3 regions of the Amorphus suaedae genome follow, and region 1 is predicted to be linked to each of the others. Evidence: riboswitches for the same ligand, from Rfam matches in the RefSeq annotation. Region 1 holds a riboswitch; each other region holds the start of a gene.

Region 1 (5,296 bases):
GAAGGCGAGATAGGCGTGGGTCGGCGGCAGATCGGGGTCGTGATAGGTCGCCTTGGGGTCGCGGTCGTAGCCGCGCGCCGGCTGGATGGCGACCACGACATTGCCGAGAACATGGACGGCGAGCCGGAACGCGCCATCCACGAGCGAGGGGTCCGTGGCGGGATCGCCCCACTTCGCAACGACCTTTTCCCTCGCATCCTCAGGGAGTTGCGCGAAGAAACTGAGATAGGCTTCGAGTGAGAGCCTCACACCGCCGGTGCGATCGCCCGAGCCGGGCGCGTTGGTGGGTCCGGCCGTCAGCCGCTCCATCAAGGCGTCGCTGGTCGGCGGTGAATCTTCGACCCGGTAGCCGGCGGCTCTCATTGCATCGAGGAGCGCGACCGTCGAGGCCGGCGTGTCGAGACCGACGCCGTTGGCCAGCCGCCCGTCGCGGGTCGGGTAGTTGGCGAGCACCAGGGCGATCCGGCGCTCCGCCGCCGGGGTGCGGCGAAGCCTGGCCCAGCGCGCGGCGAGGTCGGCGACGAAATCGACACGGTCGGCCACGGGAACGGGGCGCACCGGACGCCACTCGGTGCGCGGGTCGACTGGCGCCTCCTCCTTGAAGGAAATGGCGCGGGTGAGGATCCGACCGTCGATCTCGGTCGTCACCACGTTCATGGCGAGGTCGCGGATGCCGAGGCCGCGCGTGCTCTCCAGCCAGCCGTCGCGGGACGAGCCGCCCTGGACGACCTGCAGAACCGGCGCACCGGTCCGGTCCAGCGCGGTGCCGGCGTAGGCATCGCCGATGCCGGCGGCGGAGAACACGGTGGAGGTGAGCACGACCGCCGGATCGGTGGCGGCGAGTGCGGCCGCCACCACCTCGGCAGGGGCACCGTCGCGCAGGCTGGAGGCGAACATCGGCAGCGGATTGAGACCGCGCGCGACGAGCGCTTCCACCAGCGCATCGGAGGGCGCGGTGGCGCCGTCCTGGAGGTGGGCCCGGTAGAAGACCAGGGCGGCGACGGGGGCGCCGGGATCGCGCCAGTTCGCCCGCACACGGTCGAAGCCGACGGCGCCCTCGCCCGGCCAGTAGCAGCCGGCCAGCGGGATCGGCTGCGGTTCGGGCGGGCGCTCGGCCCGGCCGAGGAGATGGGCGGCGAAGCGCAGCGCATGCGCGCGGTTGCGGGCGCCGCCCTCCACGCAGTAGCGCCAGAAGGTGCGGGCGTCGTCCTCGCCGACGGTGCCAAGCTTCGCCAGCGCCTCCGACCAGCGCGCCTCGCCCGGCACGATCGCCAGCTGCACGCCGCGCTGGCGGGCGAGCGTTTCCAGGGCGTCGACGCCGTGGGGCCAGTAGGCGGTGCCACCGAGCAGCCGCACGATGACGAGCTTCGCGTGCCGGAAGGTCTTCTCCAGCGCCAGGTCCACCGACAGCGGGTGGGCCAACGTGACAAGGCTGGCCAGCCGCAGGCTCGGAAAGTCGTCGGGCAGCGCCTCGGCGGCTTCGGCGAACGCCGACAGCTCGGAATCGGCAGCCGACAGGATGACGATCTCGGCCGGCGTCAGGTCGAGATCGACCGCCTCGTCGGCGCTTTCGATACCGGAGGAGCGGGCCGCGAGAAGATGCATCAGGCCGACGCGGGCGCCATCAGCCCTTCGACCGCGCTCCGATCCATGTCGTGCGCGCCGATCACCACGACCCCGCCGGCCGCCTCGCCCGGACGGCCGAACCAGGTCTCGACGCGGGGCCCGACGGCCTGGACCACCAGCGGCGCCGGACGGCCGGCAACGGCGAGCCGCCCCTTCACGCGCAGCACATCGTCGCGGCCGACGATCGCCTCCACCCAGGCGCGGGCGCCGTCGACGTCGGCGAAGGCGGGCGGCATGACCACGAAGGAATCGAAATCGTCGTGCTCGTGGTCGTGATCGACCCCATGATGGCCGGCGCGCGCGGCGACGTCCTCCTCGGCGGCGGCGACGATGCCGAACAGCACGTCGACCGGAACGTCGCCGGCGCGACCCTCGACGGTCTGCACGCCGGCGCGGATGCGGCCGGAGACCTGGTCTCGCACGGCCGCGAGCGACGCCGCGTCGACGAGGTCGGTCTTGGTGAGCACCACGAGATCGGCGCAGGTGAGCTGGTCCTCGAACAGCTCCTCGATCGGGCTTTCGTGATCGAGCGCCGGGTCGGCCCGTCGGCGCGCCTCGACGGCAGCGAGATCGGAGGCGAGCCGGCCTTCCGACAGCGCGTGGGCATCGACCAGCGTCACCACGCCGTCGACGGTGACTCGGGTCTTGACGGTCGGCCAGGCGAACGCGCCGACCAGCGGCTGCGGCAGCGCCAGCCCCGAGGTCTCGATGACGATGTGGTCCGGCGGCACGGCCCGGTCCAGCAGCGCCTCGATGGCGGGCAGGAAGTCGTCGGCCACCGTGCAGCAGATGCAGCCGTTGGTGAGCTCGATGACGTCCTCGTCGGCGCAGTCCGGATCGACGCACTCGGCGACCAGGCCGCCGTCGAAGCCGAGGTCGCCGAACTCGTTGACAATGACGGCGATGCGCTTGCCGTCGGTGCGTTCCAGCAGGCGGCGGATCAGGGTCGTCTTGCCCGCCCCGAGGAAGCCGGTGACGATGGTGGCGGGGATGCGGGGTGCGAGGGTCAAAGCACGATCTCCGGGGATGGGGATTTGGGAAGGACGAGCGCGCGGCCGGCGACCACCAGGACGACATGGTCCATGGCGGCGGCCAGGCGCTGGTTCATGCGACCGTGGTGGTCGCGAAAGGCACGCGCGAGCGCGTTGGCCGGCACGATGCCGCTGCCGACCTCGTTGCTGACGACGACGACGGGGCCCGGCAGGCGGGCAAGCGTCTCGGCGAGGATGCCGACCGCGCGATCTGGTTCGGTGCCGGCTTCCAGGAGGTTCGACAGCCACAGCGTGGCGCAATCGAGAAGGATCGCGGTGTCGGGCCCGGAGGCCTCGAGCAACGCCTCCGCAAGCTCCAGCGGCGCGTCGACGGTGCGCCAGTGATCGCCGCGACGGGCGCGATGGTGCGCGATGCGGTCGGCCATCTCGCCGTCGCGCGCGGGTCCGGCGGTGGCGACGTAGACGGGGGTGCGGCCGGAAGCCTCGACGAGGGATTCCGCGTAGGTGCTCTTGCCGGAGCGTGCGCCGCCGAGCACCAGCACCGATTTGGCCGTCGCGCTCATCGGCCGCCTGCGCGCCAGGGACGCAGCGGCATGGAAGCGGCGAGGCGCCGGCACGCACGGGCACCGCCCGCATAGGGGGCGCGGGGGCCGGGTCGAGCACGGAAAGTGGGGCCGGACAGCGCCGGATCAGACATAGCGGGCCTCCATGAGCCGTCCACCCGACGGCCCGGGATGAAGTCGTGCGCGCTCGGCCGGTCTCCTGGCTCGCGGGTCACGACCCCTCCTCCGCCTTCCCGGTTTCCCAGTGGCTGGCGGTCGGGACCGCCGAGGAGAAAGGGCTCGCCGCTTACAGTTGCGGGGGCAGCTGCGGCTTCGCGCGCCCGACAGGCGCCGCTCACCGCATTCCCGAAGAGCCGACGGACAGGCCGTCCGCTCACCGAAGCACCCGCCGACCATGCAAGAAATGCGGCGGCCATGCAATCGGGCAGCGCCGATCGGCCGGTTCAGCCTTGGGCGGTACTCAGCGATCCGCCGCGGGGCGCTCGGCTCCGGGTCCGGGCTTCGGTCTGCCGGCGAACGGCCGCTTCCGCCCCCACCACACCTCGGTGCGGCGCCGCAGGCGGCGCATGACGGGGCTGTCGACGGAGAGCACGATCACCCCGAGCGGCAGCATCCAGAACCCCAGGATCGGCAGGAAGCCGAGCACGCCGCCGAGAATCAGCGCGACGCCGAGCCCAACGCGCACCGGCCGCGAGCGCGGCAGGGGAAAGCGTCTGCGCCCGAGCCTGATCTCTGCCATCGATCCCTCATTCTCTCCAAAACCCACGCGGCGGCATGCGCCGACGTGCTCATTCCCATGCCGTCCCGGCCCACGGGGCTTTTCGCGGGCCCGAAATCCGGGCGCCGGACTTGCATCCACAGCCGGAGCGCCAACATGTAGATGGGCGGGCTTGGCAACGCCGGGAAGGCTTGATATAGCCAGCCTCCTAACGAAAGACGTGGCCCTGTTCCTCGGTAGCTCAGTGGTAGAGCAATCGGCTGTTAACCGATCGGTCGCTGGTTCGAATCCGGCCCGGGGAGCCACCTCTTCGTTCTAGGCGTCGAGTGATCTTCAGACCTCCGCCTGTCCGCCTCCCCTCCGAACCGCGTATGACACCGACCTGCGGCTGATGCCTTGGCGACCGCTGGTCGTCTGTGCATCGGGTGCCGTCCGGGCGGCCGTGCTCCTCCAGACTTTTTCACCGTCCAGCGGAACCCGGCCGGTAGGCAATGCGTTGTCACTTCCACCGTTGCGGCGGATGAGGCAGCCCGCATCGGGCGCACACCACAAAGGTGGTGGCTCAAGTGCCCCTTAGCCTCTCTGGCGGGTCTATCCGTCACGATCCGCGTCCCGCCGCCGCGACGAGGAGCGGCCGCCTCGCTCTCCCATGGCGAGCGAACGGCCATAACGGCCGGAAAAGGCCGGGTGATCAAAAAGGAGGATCTGCCATGAAAGCACGTCAGAAGATCGGCGATGTGGCGAGCGTCGCCGTCGACGGCAGCCTGAGGACGGGGCGGATCACCGCGCTGGATGCGCGTGATGCGTCGCTCGTCCTTGCGGACGGTCGGACGGTCACGCGCCCGCGCGCGGCGCTCAAGGCGGTCCGCCCGTTCAGGCAGGCCATGCGGGGCGGACGGGAACTGGCGAAGCGGGACGGCCCGACCCTTGATTGGAGCCGCGGCCCGGGCAAGCGTCGCGCCGGCTGGCGATAGACCGCCGCGCGCCTAGCCCCTGTGCCTGCTCACTGCAATCGCGCTCGCCGACCACTCGGCGAGCTTGCATTGCTCCCGACGCTTCCCTCACATGGGGTGAACCGGGAGGGGGAATGCACAGGCTGATCGTTACCTTCGTCTGCGTGACGGCATTGGGCGCGGCTGCGGTTCCGCAGGTCAGTGCTGCCGGCATCTCCGGGTTTGCCCCCGCGTCAGAAAGCGCCCGCGGGCCAGCGGCAGATCAGGTCGCGGCGAAGCGCAGTTGCAAGGCGGTTTCGAGCTGCCGGGAAGCCGTGCAGATGTGGTGCGACGGCTACAAACGCGCCGACGCCGACAACGACGGCATCCCGTGCGAAAACATCTGTCATTCCAAGAAGGAGGTCGACGCGATCCGGGCCGAGATCGGCTGTTGAACGGATGGTC
Region 2 (5,296 bases), on a different contig from region 1:
GAGGCATGCCCGGAAGGGGGCCCGGGCGCGCAGGGGGAGCGGCGGACTACTTCTTTTCGACGATCTCGATCGTCCCTTCGGGGAAGGTGATGTCGGCGAACTCGGGGTAGGCTTCCTTCAGGATCGCCTTCTGCTGTTCGTTGTCGAGACGCACGAGGTACCATTTCCCGCCATCGGCGAAGGCCAGCGTGTGGGTCTTCGTCTCGACCTTGCCGACGGTTTCTGCCTGCATCACCGTATGCGTCGGCACCAGAAGATAGGTGCGCCCGGTGGCGCTCTCGCCGACCTCGGCCGTGTCCAGGTCCATGCCGAACGAGACGATGGTGACGTCGGCCATCGCCTGCTCGATCTGGGTGGCGAGCCCTTCCTTCAGCTTGTCGAGCGGCACGCCGGCCTTGTCGGCGATGAATGCCAGCACCTTCGGCGGCACGACGTCGACGATCTGGTCGGTGTCGTTGGCGCGGATCGCCGTGTCGAAGGTCTCGACGCGCGTCTCCAGCGCCGCCCGATCCTGCGCCGGCAGTTCGAGGGCGAGGGCAGGGCCGGCGAGAACGAGCAGGGTGAGAAGGCCGAGGCCGGGAGCGCGCATGAAGGATCCTTTGTCGCTTGCGGGTGCCGGGGCGGCAGGGCGCCGGCCCGGATCAGGGGCGCCCCGCCGTATGCCGTGGCGGGACGGCAGCCCTTCAAGCCGGAGATCGTGACCGGGGTAAGACGCGGCCCGATATCGACGGTCCGGCGCGTCTCGCGGCGCCTTTCGGCGAGGGACTTGAGATGGCGCAAGGACATCCGAGCCCTCTTGCGCCCAGGTTGCCGGACGGGCATTGAGTAAAACTTGCCCTTGACCACCCCGTGCGGAAGCATGACTTACCTTTTCAGGCGCGGGCAGCACGGTCTACAAGCGCACCACGCCTGCGCGGGTCCCGGGACCCGCGCGCGGGCCACGACATGACGGCCAGAGCACCGCACAGCCCGGGCAGGGCGGCGGACGGCCACAGCGGGCGAGCGGCCCGCGCGACCAGAAGGACAGATTGATGGCGGCCATCAACGAAGAACGCGTCCTCTCCGTCACCCATTGGACGGATTCGCTGTTCTCCTTCACCACCACCCGCAGCCCGACCTTCCGCTTCGAGAACGGCCAGTTCACGATGATCGGCATGAAGGTGGACGGCAAGCCGCTGCTGCGCGCCTATTCCATGGCGAGCGCCAACTACGAGGAGGAGCTGTCCTTCTTCTCCATCAAGGTGCCGAACGGCCCGCTGACCTCGCGGCTGAAGAACATCGCCGTGGGCGACCCGATCCTGGTCGGCGAGAAGGCCACCGGCACGCTGGTCCAGCACGCGCTGCTGCCCGGCCGCACGCTCTACCTCTTCGGCACCGGCACCGGCCTGGCGCCGTTCCTGTCGGTCATCAAGGATCCGGAGGCCTACGAGCGCTTCGACAAGGTCGTGCTGGTCCACGGCTGCCGCCAGGTGCGCGAACTCGGCTACGGCGAGAAGATCGTTTCCGAACTGCTCGAGAGCCCCTATCTGGGGGACGTCGTGCGCGACAAGCTGCTCTACTATCCCACCGTGACGCGCGAACCCTTCAAGCACCGCGGCCGCATCACCGAGCTGGTCGAGACCGGCAAGCTCACGTCCGACCTCGGGCTGGAGCCGTTGTCGCCGGAGGCCGACCGGGTGATGCTGTGCGGCAGCCCCGGCATGCTGGCAGACTGCGGAAAGCTCCTGGAGGGGCGCGGCTTCGACGAGGGGTCGAACGCCAACCCCGGCCATTTCGTCATCGAAAAGGCCTTTGTTGAAAAATAGCGGGCCCGTCCGTCGGCACCCCGCCAGCCACGAGGTGCCTCGCCCATGATCGCCCGCCTGTCCGTGCTTACGCTGCTCCTCTTCGCCGTGCCGGCGCACGCCCAGGAATTCCTCGGCCACTTTTCCACCGGGCCGAGCTGCCAGGGGATGGACGCCGAGATCTCCAAGTCGCGGGTGGCGATCGGTCCCTTCGAGTGCAAGGTCAAGGAGATCCGCTCCCGCGCCGACGGGATGTTCCGGGTCGAAGGCATCCAGTGCACCGACGAGGGTGATGCGGCGGGAAGCGCGACGCTGTTCGGCAAGACGGCCGGCGGCAAGGTGTACTTCTCCTGGAAGGGGGATCCGGACATCCGCCTCTATCGCTGCGACCGGTGACGGAGACCGGCGGGGACCGCGCCGCCGTCTGGCGCACGGACCTCGACGCGCTGGAATTCGCGGTCGGGGCAGGGGCCGCCCTCGTGCACCGACTCGCCTTCCGCGCGCTGCTCGACGGCCCCGCCACAGCCGAATCCTGCATGGCCTTCTTTGCCGCCAACCACGGTCTTTTCCGGGCTGCCGCCGAGGCGAAGATCGCCAGGGCAGGCCTGCCTTCCGACGCCCGGTTTCACCTCACCAGCCGCGATCTCAGACGCGCCGTTTACCCCCGCTCCGATTGACATGCTGCGGCGCACCGGCTTATCTCGTTGGTGCGTTGGTTCTCGCGGGACGAGAGTCCCCGGGATGAAAAGGGAACACGGTGAGGACGACCCAAAAGGGGCCGAGACCGTGGCTGCCCCCGCAACTGTGAGCGGTGAGTGTCCGTTCGTTTCTGCCACTGGCCATTGGCCGGGAAGGCTGAACGGAGATGGTGACCCGCAAGCCAGGAGACCTGCCAAGCGCGACACTGGCCGGACGTCCGTCCGGCCCGTCCTTGCTCATGCTTGACCGGGAGGGTCAATATGTCCCCGACTTCAGCTTCCGCCTCTTCCTCTTCCATCCGCGTCTCCCGCTCGTCCAGTGCCGTCGTCCAGGCGCTGTCGGCGATGCTCCTCGGCGTGTTCGTCATCGGCGTGGCCGGGTTCACCCAGCTGCCCGCCGTGCACAACGCCGCCCACGACATGCGGCATTCGAACGCTTTCCCCTGTCACTGACATCCGGTCACCGACCGGGTCTGAGATTTTCCTGACGTCCGGACGCCCCGTGCGGACCGGCGTCTCTCATGTCATGATGTCGGCCGTGCGGCCGGACGCTCCGGAGGCCTTCCCGGTCGGGCGATGACGCCCGGTCGTGCGAAAACGGGTCCCGGGCGAGCAGCTTGAGCCTGTTTCCGCGCTCGGATGATCCGGGGTGGAGACGGTCAGGGTGCGTTCGGCGCGCAAGGCGGCCACAGGGAGCCGTTCATGTCCATTTTCCGTCCCATCGTCTTCACCGCCGTCCTCGCGGGCCTTCTGGTCGGCCTCGCGGTGACCGTCGTCCAGCACTTCGGAACCGTGCCGCTGATCCTCGCCGCCGAGGTCTACGAGAACGGCGGGGAAGCCGCACACGACCACGGCGCCGCCGGCAGCGACCATGGCGCCGCGCCCGCCGAGACCGAGGCGGCCGCCCACCACGAGCCGGCCTTCTGGGCGCCGGCCGACGGGCTCGAGCGCACCGCCTATACGACGCTCTTCAACGTCATAACCCAGGTCGGCTTCGGCCTGCTGCTAACGGCGGGGCTGGTGTTGTCGCGGCGCGCGATCACCTGGCGCGAAGGCTTCCTCTGGGGGCTCGCCGGCTTCGTGATCTTCTCCTGGGCGCCGGCGCTGGGGCTTCCGCCCGAGCTTCCCGGCATGCCGGCGGCCGAGCTCGGCGCGCGCCAGGCGTGGTGGATCGGCACGGTGGTGGCAACCGCCGTCAGCCTCGGCCTGATCGCCTTCGTCCGCTCGCCGCTGGCCGCCGCCGCGGCCGTGGTCCTCTTCGCCGTCCCCCACCTGATCGGTGCGCCGATGCTCGCCGAGATGGAGACCGCCGTGCCGGAGGCGCTGGAGCACCGCTTCGTGGTGGCGGCGCTGATGACGACGCTGTTGTCCTGGTCGCTGCTCGGCGGGCTGGTCGGGGCGCTCTTCCACCGCTTCGCCGCCGGCGAGACGGCGGACGGCATCGCGCACGCCTGACCTCCGGGTCTCAGCCCGTCCGGAACCGGCGCACGGTCTCGGACGGGCTCTCGCCGTAGCGCGCCTTGTAGCTTCCCGCGAACTTGCTCAGGTGGTCGAAGCCGCAGTCGGTGGCGACGTCGGTCACCGTGCGGCCGCTGCGGGCCGCCTCCATCAGGTCACGTCGGGCGAGATCCAGCCGCACCTGTCGCACATAGGCGATCGGCGTCAGCCCCAGATGGTGCTGGAACGCCTTGTGCAGGGTGCGCGGCCTGACCCCGGCCGCCTCGGCGATGTCGTCGAGGCGCAGCGGCTCGCGGGCGTGCACCTTGATGAACTCCTCCGCCCGCGACAGCGCCTGCGGCCGGGCCGATCCGGCATGGATCAGCCACCCGCCGGCCGAATGGTCGAGCGCCGTCAGCATCAGGTCGGCGAGGACCGCGCCGGCCCGTTCCGCCAGCCGCGGATGGGCCCAGCCGACGTCGCCCGCGCGGGCATCGCCGGCGAGCGCCCTCAGGAAGGCGAACAGGCTCGCGGTGCGGGCCTCCTCGACGGTGGGTGACGGCGCGAACAGCACCGGTTCGAGCGCCGTCCGATCGGCCTCCGGCATCCGGCCGGTCTCCTCCGCGCGCCATCCGGCGACCGCGGTGTCCAGCAGCGAGCGGTCCAGCCGCACGATCAGCTGGGTGCAGGAAGCGTCCCACGTCTTCTCGGTGCGGCGGTCGGGGTTGACGACGAACAGGCCGCCGGCGCGCACCGTCTGTTCGAGGCCCTCCTGCCGGTAGGTCGCTGCCCCCTCCAGCGTCCACTGCAGCATGTAGAAGTCGCGCAGCGGCGGCATCCCGATCACCGTCTCGGTGCCATAGGTGAGATGGTTCAGCGACAGCCCGCCCACGCTGGCATGGCTGTGGCGGAAGCCCGGCAGGTCGGTCGCGGTCGTCAGGTCGTGTGTGCGGAAGAAGCGCGCCACGTGCCGCCTGGCCAGCCCGGGCGAGGCGCCTTCGACGGCGGCGTGGGCCGAAAAGGGCTGGGGCGGATTCAGGACGGTCATGCGCTTTCCGGTCTCCGGTCCCGTGGTCGCAAGGCGGCTTTCGAGGCCAATCCACCGGCCAAGCCTGCCGTGATCCTGTGCGATCTGGCGCAATCTATTGCAGCGGGCCGAATTGGGCTAGAGGGGCGCGATCGGGCTAGTCAGCGGGGGCTGCGGCCGACATCATAACGGTTCCAGAGTGTGCTCCGGGTCCGCGCGCCGGATCCAGCGAAAGGGCTTGAATGGATTCCGCCGCCGTCAAAGCGCTCGCCATGGAACTCGGGGCCGATCTTGTCGGCATCGCCAGCGCGAAGACGCTGAACGCGTTCCCGCCGGATCCGCGCTGGCCG
Region 3 (5,296 bases), 1.6 Mb from region 1:
TGCTGGCGCGCGCCAGCGGCCGGGACAAGTCGAGCGTGACGGCCGGTCTGCGGCAGCTCGAGGACAAGGGCCTGATCGAGCGCACCCGCCTGGAGGACGACCGCCGCTCCTACGCCAGCCGGGTGACGCCGGAAGGCCTGGTGGTCTACGAGCGCATCGCCGACAAGGCCCACACCCACATGCGCCGGCTCGACGACATCATCGGCGACCGCAAGCCGATGCTGATGGCCGCCCTCAAGGACATCGTCGCGGGGCTGGCGCAGAAGGCCGCCGACGACAAGCTCGGCTGAGCGGCCGGGGCGGGCGCCGCGCTCCGACGGGGCATTGGCGGAGCTAGATCTCGCCCAAGCCCATCATCCGGGCGATCTCGTCGGCCGCCACGGTTGCGGCGACCTCGCCGTCGCCCACCGAGCTCTCCAGCTCGCGCACCCGAGAGCGGACGTCCGGGCGCATGTGGATGGCGGCCATCATCTGTTCGCGGATCATCGTCCACATCCAGGCGACCTGCTGGCGCTGGCGCTTGGCGTCGAAGCTGCCGGTCTTCTCGCCGCTGGCGCGGTGGTTCAGCACCTCCTGCCACAACCGCTCCAGGCCGTCGCCGGTGAGGCCGGAGACGGTGATGACCGGCGGCCGCCAGGCGGCGTCGGAGGCGGTCAGGATCTGCAGCGCGCTGCGGTATTCCGCCGCCGCCTGCATGGCCCGGGGCGCGTTGTCGCCGTCCGCCTTGTTGACGGCGATGACGTCGGCGATCTCGATGACGCCCTTCTTGATGCCCTGCAGCTCGTCGCCGGCGCCGGGCAGGCCGAGGACGAGGAAGGTGTCGACCATTTCCGCCACCGCCGTCTCCGACTGGCCGATGCCGACGGTTTCCACCAGCACCACGTCGTAGCCGGCCGCCTCGCACAAGAGCATCGTCTCGCGGGTGCGCGCGGCGACGCCGCCGAGCGTGCCGGCCGAGGGGGAGGGTCGGATGAAGGCGTTCGGATCGACGGCGAGGCGCTCCATCCGCGTCTTGTCGCCGAGGATCGAGCCGCCGGTGCGGGTGGAGGAGGGGTCGACCGCCAGCACCGCGACGCGGTGGCCGGCCTTGGTCAGCATGGTGCCCAGCGCGTCGATGGTGGTGGACTTTCCGACGCCGGGCACCCCTGTGATGCCGAGGCGGACGCCGCCGCCGGTGTCGGGCAGCAGCGCCTGCAGGAGGCCGCGGGCGCGCCTGCGGTGGTCGATCTTCTTCGATTCCACCGTCGTGATGGCGCGGGCGAGCGCCGCCCGCTTGCCGGAGCGGATGCCGTCCAGGAGACGGTCGAGCTCCGGATCGGGTCCAGTCGGGGAGGGGGTGTCGCGATCGCTCGTCATGGGGCTCGAACTTTGCCCCAGATTCGCCGCGGCCGCGACACCCGGGAGGGACGGCCGGTCAGGACTTCCAGATGATGCGCTGAAGCTCGGCATCCTTGAGGTCGCTGGCGCTCGGCAGTTCGTCGAACGGTCCGCGGTAGCCGGGGATCGCGAACACCAGCGTCACGTCGCTGGCGCCGCGCGACGGGCATACCGCCATGCCGCGCCACAGGTTGCGGCCGACGCGGCAGGAGGAGCGGCTGACGCCGGCCTGGGCCATCGACATGCCGATGCGTTCGCCGCGCGGACCGGTCAAGTGCTGGGTGACGCCGTGGACCTCGCCGACCATGCCGTTCGATCCCTTGAAGACCTGGATCACCTGGATGCCGTCGCGGAACACCGCGAGCGTCCACGAGGTGCTGTTCTCCTGGGCCGTCTGGACGGTGCGGACCTCGCCCCACGGAAGCGCTTCCTTCAGCGCGGACTCCGAATAGCGGGTCGAGCCGTTGACCGGGCCGGCGCCGCTGCTGGTGATGCTGAGGTAGGTCTCGGTCGGGTAGGTGGCCTCGTCGCCGCTGGAAACGCAGCCGGCCAGCGACAGGGCGAGCGCGGCAATCAACGCGAAACGCATGGTGTCTTTCCTGGTTACAGGGTGAGAAAACGGAGCGGCCGGACGTCGGGTCCGGCCGGCGGGGCCCATAGGGCGCCAACAGAGTGAACGAACGGTCAATCCGCGACGACCTCGACGGGCTGGCGCGTATGGAAGACGCCTGTCTGGTGGAAGCGTTCCTTGTAGATCGACTTCAGTTCGCCGAGTTTGCCGGTCGCCTCGGCCGTGTCGGGATGGACGATGACGAGCATCTTCGTCGTTTCGGTGAGGACGCCCGAGGCTTTGGTGGAGGTCCCCTGGCCGTAGGCGGACAGGACCGTCAGCCCGTCGGGAAAGCGCGGGGTGACCTCGTCGGCGAGGAATGTCGACCACTCCTGCTCGCTGACGCCGCCGTCGGGACTTTCCATGCCGAAGTAGATCGTCGACTGGACCATGGCGGTGTCGGATTGCGCCGATGCGTCGCGGCCCATGAGGGGAGACGCGGCGAGGAACGCGGCAAGGACGACTGCAACGATGAAGCGCGGCATGGGAACCCTCCGTTGGCGATGTGTTTTTCTGTCCGCCGGAAATAGCATTCTTTCACGTGTTTGAGCATTCCCCCGTCGGCGGCGCGGCGCACGGCCCCGTGATCGCCGGCCGTCACGCGCTCCAGCGGTCGTGGCGGACGACGGCGTCGAGCGGCAGGCGCGATGCCCAGCGCCGCGCCTCCAGCTCCGGACGGTCGAACAGCCGGTCGACGAAGCCGACGCAGAGATAGGCGACGATCGCGACCTCGGACGGGATGCCGAGGATGGCGCGCACGTCGGCCTCGCGGAAGATCGACACCCAGCCGACGCCGACCCCTTCGGCGCGGGCGGCGAGCCACAGATTCTGCACCGCGCAGACGGTCGAGTAGAGGTCGGTGTCGGTCTGGTGGGTGCGGCCAAGCACCACCGGCCCGCCGCGGCGGCGGTCGCAGGTGACGCAGATGTTGAGGGGCGCCTTGCGGATGCCTTCGAGCTTCAGCGCCCGGTAGCGCTCCGCCCGCTCCCCCACGAACATGGCGGCGGCCTCGGCGTTGGCGGCGAGGAACGCGGCGTGGATCTCGGCCCGCACTTCCGGGTCGCGGACGAGCAGGAAGGTCCACGGCTGCGACAGCCCGACGGACGGCGCCGCGTGGGCGGCCTCCAGGATCCGCCGGAGCACGTCGTCGGGCACGGGATCGGCGCGGAACTCGTCGCGCACGTCGCGCCGGCTGCGGATCGCCCGGTAGACGGCGGCACGCTCGGCCGGATCGAACGCGCCGGCGGGCACGAGAAGGTCGGCGGACGGGTCGGGGACGGCGGAATGCGGCATGGGTCGGCCTCGCGACGGCAACGCCCCGCCGCGATCCAGGCGGAAGGGCCATCGCGTTCGGCCGGTCTTCTGGCTCCGGTTCATCCCCGTCCGGCGCCTTCCCGGCCCAGAGCAGTTCCCGTTCGGATCAAGCGATCTGAACGAAAGGGAATTGCTCGTCGATTGGTTGGCCAGTGGCAGTCTGCCGGACAGGTCCCCGTTACAGCGTCGGGCACGCTACGGATTTGCACCGCATTTCCGATTCTCCCGCGCGAGGCGGGCACCGAACGGGCCAAGTCTGGCGAAACGGGGCCGCCGGAGCAAGGGCCGCGGTGTCAGGGGCGATCATTCCGACGGGGGCGTGTCGGGTTCTTCCCTGTCGGGAGAGGTCGGGGCATCAGTCGTTCGGGCAGACGAGATTGACGCCGAGCGTGTAGCAGCCGCTCGCCCGGGTCCGGGTCGGGGAGGGCGGCCCGATCGAATCGGAGCCCGGATCGGGACGGGCCTCGCGCGGGCCGATCTCGTCCGGATCCGGCTGGGTGGAGGCCGGCGCCGTCCCATAGGGAACGCCGTAGCCGGGCGGCGGTCCGGAATTCCGCCAGGCCCAATCGCCGATCGCGTCCAGCCCGACCGCGCCGGCCGCGGCGGCCGCGCCCCAGTCCGCCGCGTCCCGCTTGTCGTACATCGACGGGCTGTAGCGGTCGGCCTGCCAGTTCGCTGGCGGAGCGTTGAAAGGCTGCTGTCCGCCCGAAGGCGCGCCGTAGCCACCGTCCGGCCCGGCGCGGGACGGCGACCGGCTCCAGCCCCGATCGTCCACGCGCTGGATGGTACGGGCGTGCGGCGCATCCGCCATCGCCGCGGCTCCCGCATGACCCGCCAGAGAACCGGCCGATGCCGTTGGCGCGCCGATCAGACCGACCAGCCCCACGGCCATGAGAGCGAGGCGAGCGGAGCGGCAGCTCGGTGTGAAGGCGCGCATTTGGTTTTCCCCGGCCAGGCATCAGCGGATGCGGCAAGGAAACGGCTCGAGCCTGTCGCCAGGCTTGCCTATCCGGAAGCAGGGCGTCGATCATGTTTGCGCGCACTCGCGACAAGTCGGCGGAGCCGCGTAAGCCACGCCGTGGGGATCACAACGCATGCTCGCTTTCCCGGCGCGAGACGGACGTTAGCAGAGCGCTTATTCTGCAAAATCTCAGAGATACACTACAAAAATACTAAGTTTGGAAATCCTAGCCGCATGCTTTTGTAAAAGATAAATCTAAAGTCACTGGTTGCAATTTATACCATAGCAGGGTGAATAGATCCTCGGAGACTGCGTAGCATACGGGTTGTTCGCTGACTCATTCGAGTACGGACTTCCGTAACGACCGTAGGGGTTATTAATTGAGTCTGGGCTATAGGGACTTCCGTAACGACCATATGGGTTGGCGACAGAGTTTGGATCGTAGCGATTGTTATTTAAGTTACCAAGGTATCGACCATCTTGAGAGCGCAGATAAGGTGAGGACTGCGCAAAAGCATTCGTGATGGCGATGAGTGAAACTATGGTGACGACTATGGTGCGGCGCATCGCTTTCTCCTATCCGAAGGCTAATATCCTGCACCCTTCGGTGGTGTTGGGCAAATGACCTCTTGTCTTGATTTGTGTGACGCTCAGCCGGGCAGCGACGCCCGCCCGAAGGCGTGCGGCAGCAGGGCGTCGATGGAGGTGGCGAGCACCCGCGACAGGTCGCCGGCGCAGCACAGCACCGGAATGTCGGCGTTGGCGAGGCCGGCGAACTCGGCGATCATCTGCCGGCACCGGCCGCACGGGGTGACGATGGCCGAGGCGGTGCTCCCCGCGCTCTTCAGGTGGCCGGTGACGGCGATGGCGGTGACGACGCGGTCGCCGGCGTTGTTGGCGGCCACCAGCGCGGCCGCTTCGGCGCAGATCGCCAGCCCGTAGGAGGCGTTCTCGAGGTTCGACCCCTGGTAGACGGCGCCGGACGCGGCGCGCACGGCGGCGCCAACCGCGAAGCGGGAATAGGGGGCGTGGGC

What was found. Region 1 has a riboswitch for cobalamin ahead of cobU (bifunctional adenosylcobinamide kinase/adenosylcobinamide-phosphate guanylyltransferase). Riboswitches for the same ligand answer to the same signal wherever they lie in the genome.
Region 2: another riboswitch for cobalamin. It lies ahead of AB7M35_RS20905 (CbtB domain-containing protein); the one in region 1 lies ahead of cobU (bifunctional adenosylcobinamide kinase/adenosylcobinamide-phosphate guanylyltransferase).
Region 3: another riboswitch for cobalamin. It lies ahead of bluB (5,6-dimethylbenzimidazole synthase); the one in region 1 lies ahead of cobU (bifunctional adenosylcobinamide kinase/adenosylcobinamide-phosphate guanylyltransferase).

What each region holds. Positions count from the first base shown of each region.
Region 1 is NZ_JBRJIT010000001.1:179,611-184,906, reverse strand. It holds gene cobN (cobaltochelatase subunit CobN) at 1-1,605, opposite strand, end outside; gene cobW (cobalamin biosynthesis protein CobW) at 1,605-2,636, opposite strand; gene cobU (bifunctional adenosylcobinamide kinase/adenosylcobinamide-phosphate guanylyltransferase) at 2,633-3,181, opposite strand; cobalamin riboswitch at 3,354-3,589, opposite strand; gene AB7M35_RS00800 (hypothetical protein) at 3,642-3,920, opposite strand; tRNA gene AB7M35_RS00795 (tRNA-Asn) at 4,130-4,204, shown strand; gene AB7M35_RS00790 (hypothetical protein) at 4,610-4,873, shown strand; gene AB7M35_RS00785 (excalibur calcium-binding domain-containing protein) at 4,987-5,286, shown strand.
Region 2 is NZ_JBRJIT010000002.1:1,541,370-1,546,665, forward strand. It holds gene AB7M35_RS20885 (hypothetical protein) at 47-589, opposite strand; gene AB7M35_RS20890 (ferredoxin--NADP reductase) at 1,032-1,805, shown strand; gene AB7M35_RS20895 (hypothetical protein) at 1,851-2,180, shown strand; gene AB7M35_RS20900 (hypothetical protein) at 2,177-2,461, shown strand; cobalamin riboswitch at 2,481-2,696, shown strand; gene AB7M35_RS20905 (CbtB domain-containing protein) at 2,744-2,935, shown strand; gene AB7M35_RS20910 (CbtA family protein) at 3,185-3,937, shown strand; gene AB7M35_RS20915 (AraC family transcriptional regulator) at 3,948-4,967, opposite strand; gene AB7M35_RS20920 (hypothetical protein) at 5,189-5,296, shown strand, end outside.
Region 3 is NZ_JBRJIT010000001.1:1,805,232-1,810,527, reverse strand. It holds gene AB7M35_RS08200 (MarR family winged helix-turn-helix transcriptional regulator) at 1-290, shown strand, start outside; gene meaB (methylmalonyl Co-A mutase-associated GTPase MeaB) at 334-1,356, opposite strand; gene AB7M35_RS08190 (DUF1131 family protein) at 1,415-1,966, opposite strand; gene AB7M35_RS08185 (DUF3574 domain-containing protein) at 2,062-2,472, opposite strand; gene bluB (5,6-dimethylbenzimidazole synthase) at 2,585-3,280, opposite strand; cobalamin riboswitch at 3,323-3,562, opposite strand; gene AB7M35_RS08175 (hypothetical protein) at 3,657-4,112, opposite strand; gene AB7M35_RS08170 (cytidine deaminase) at 4,913-5,296, opposite strand, start outside.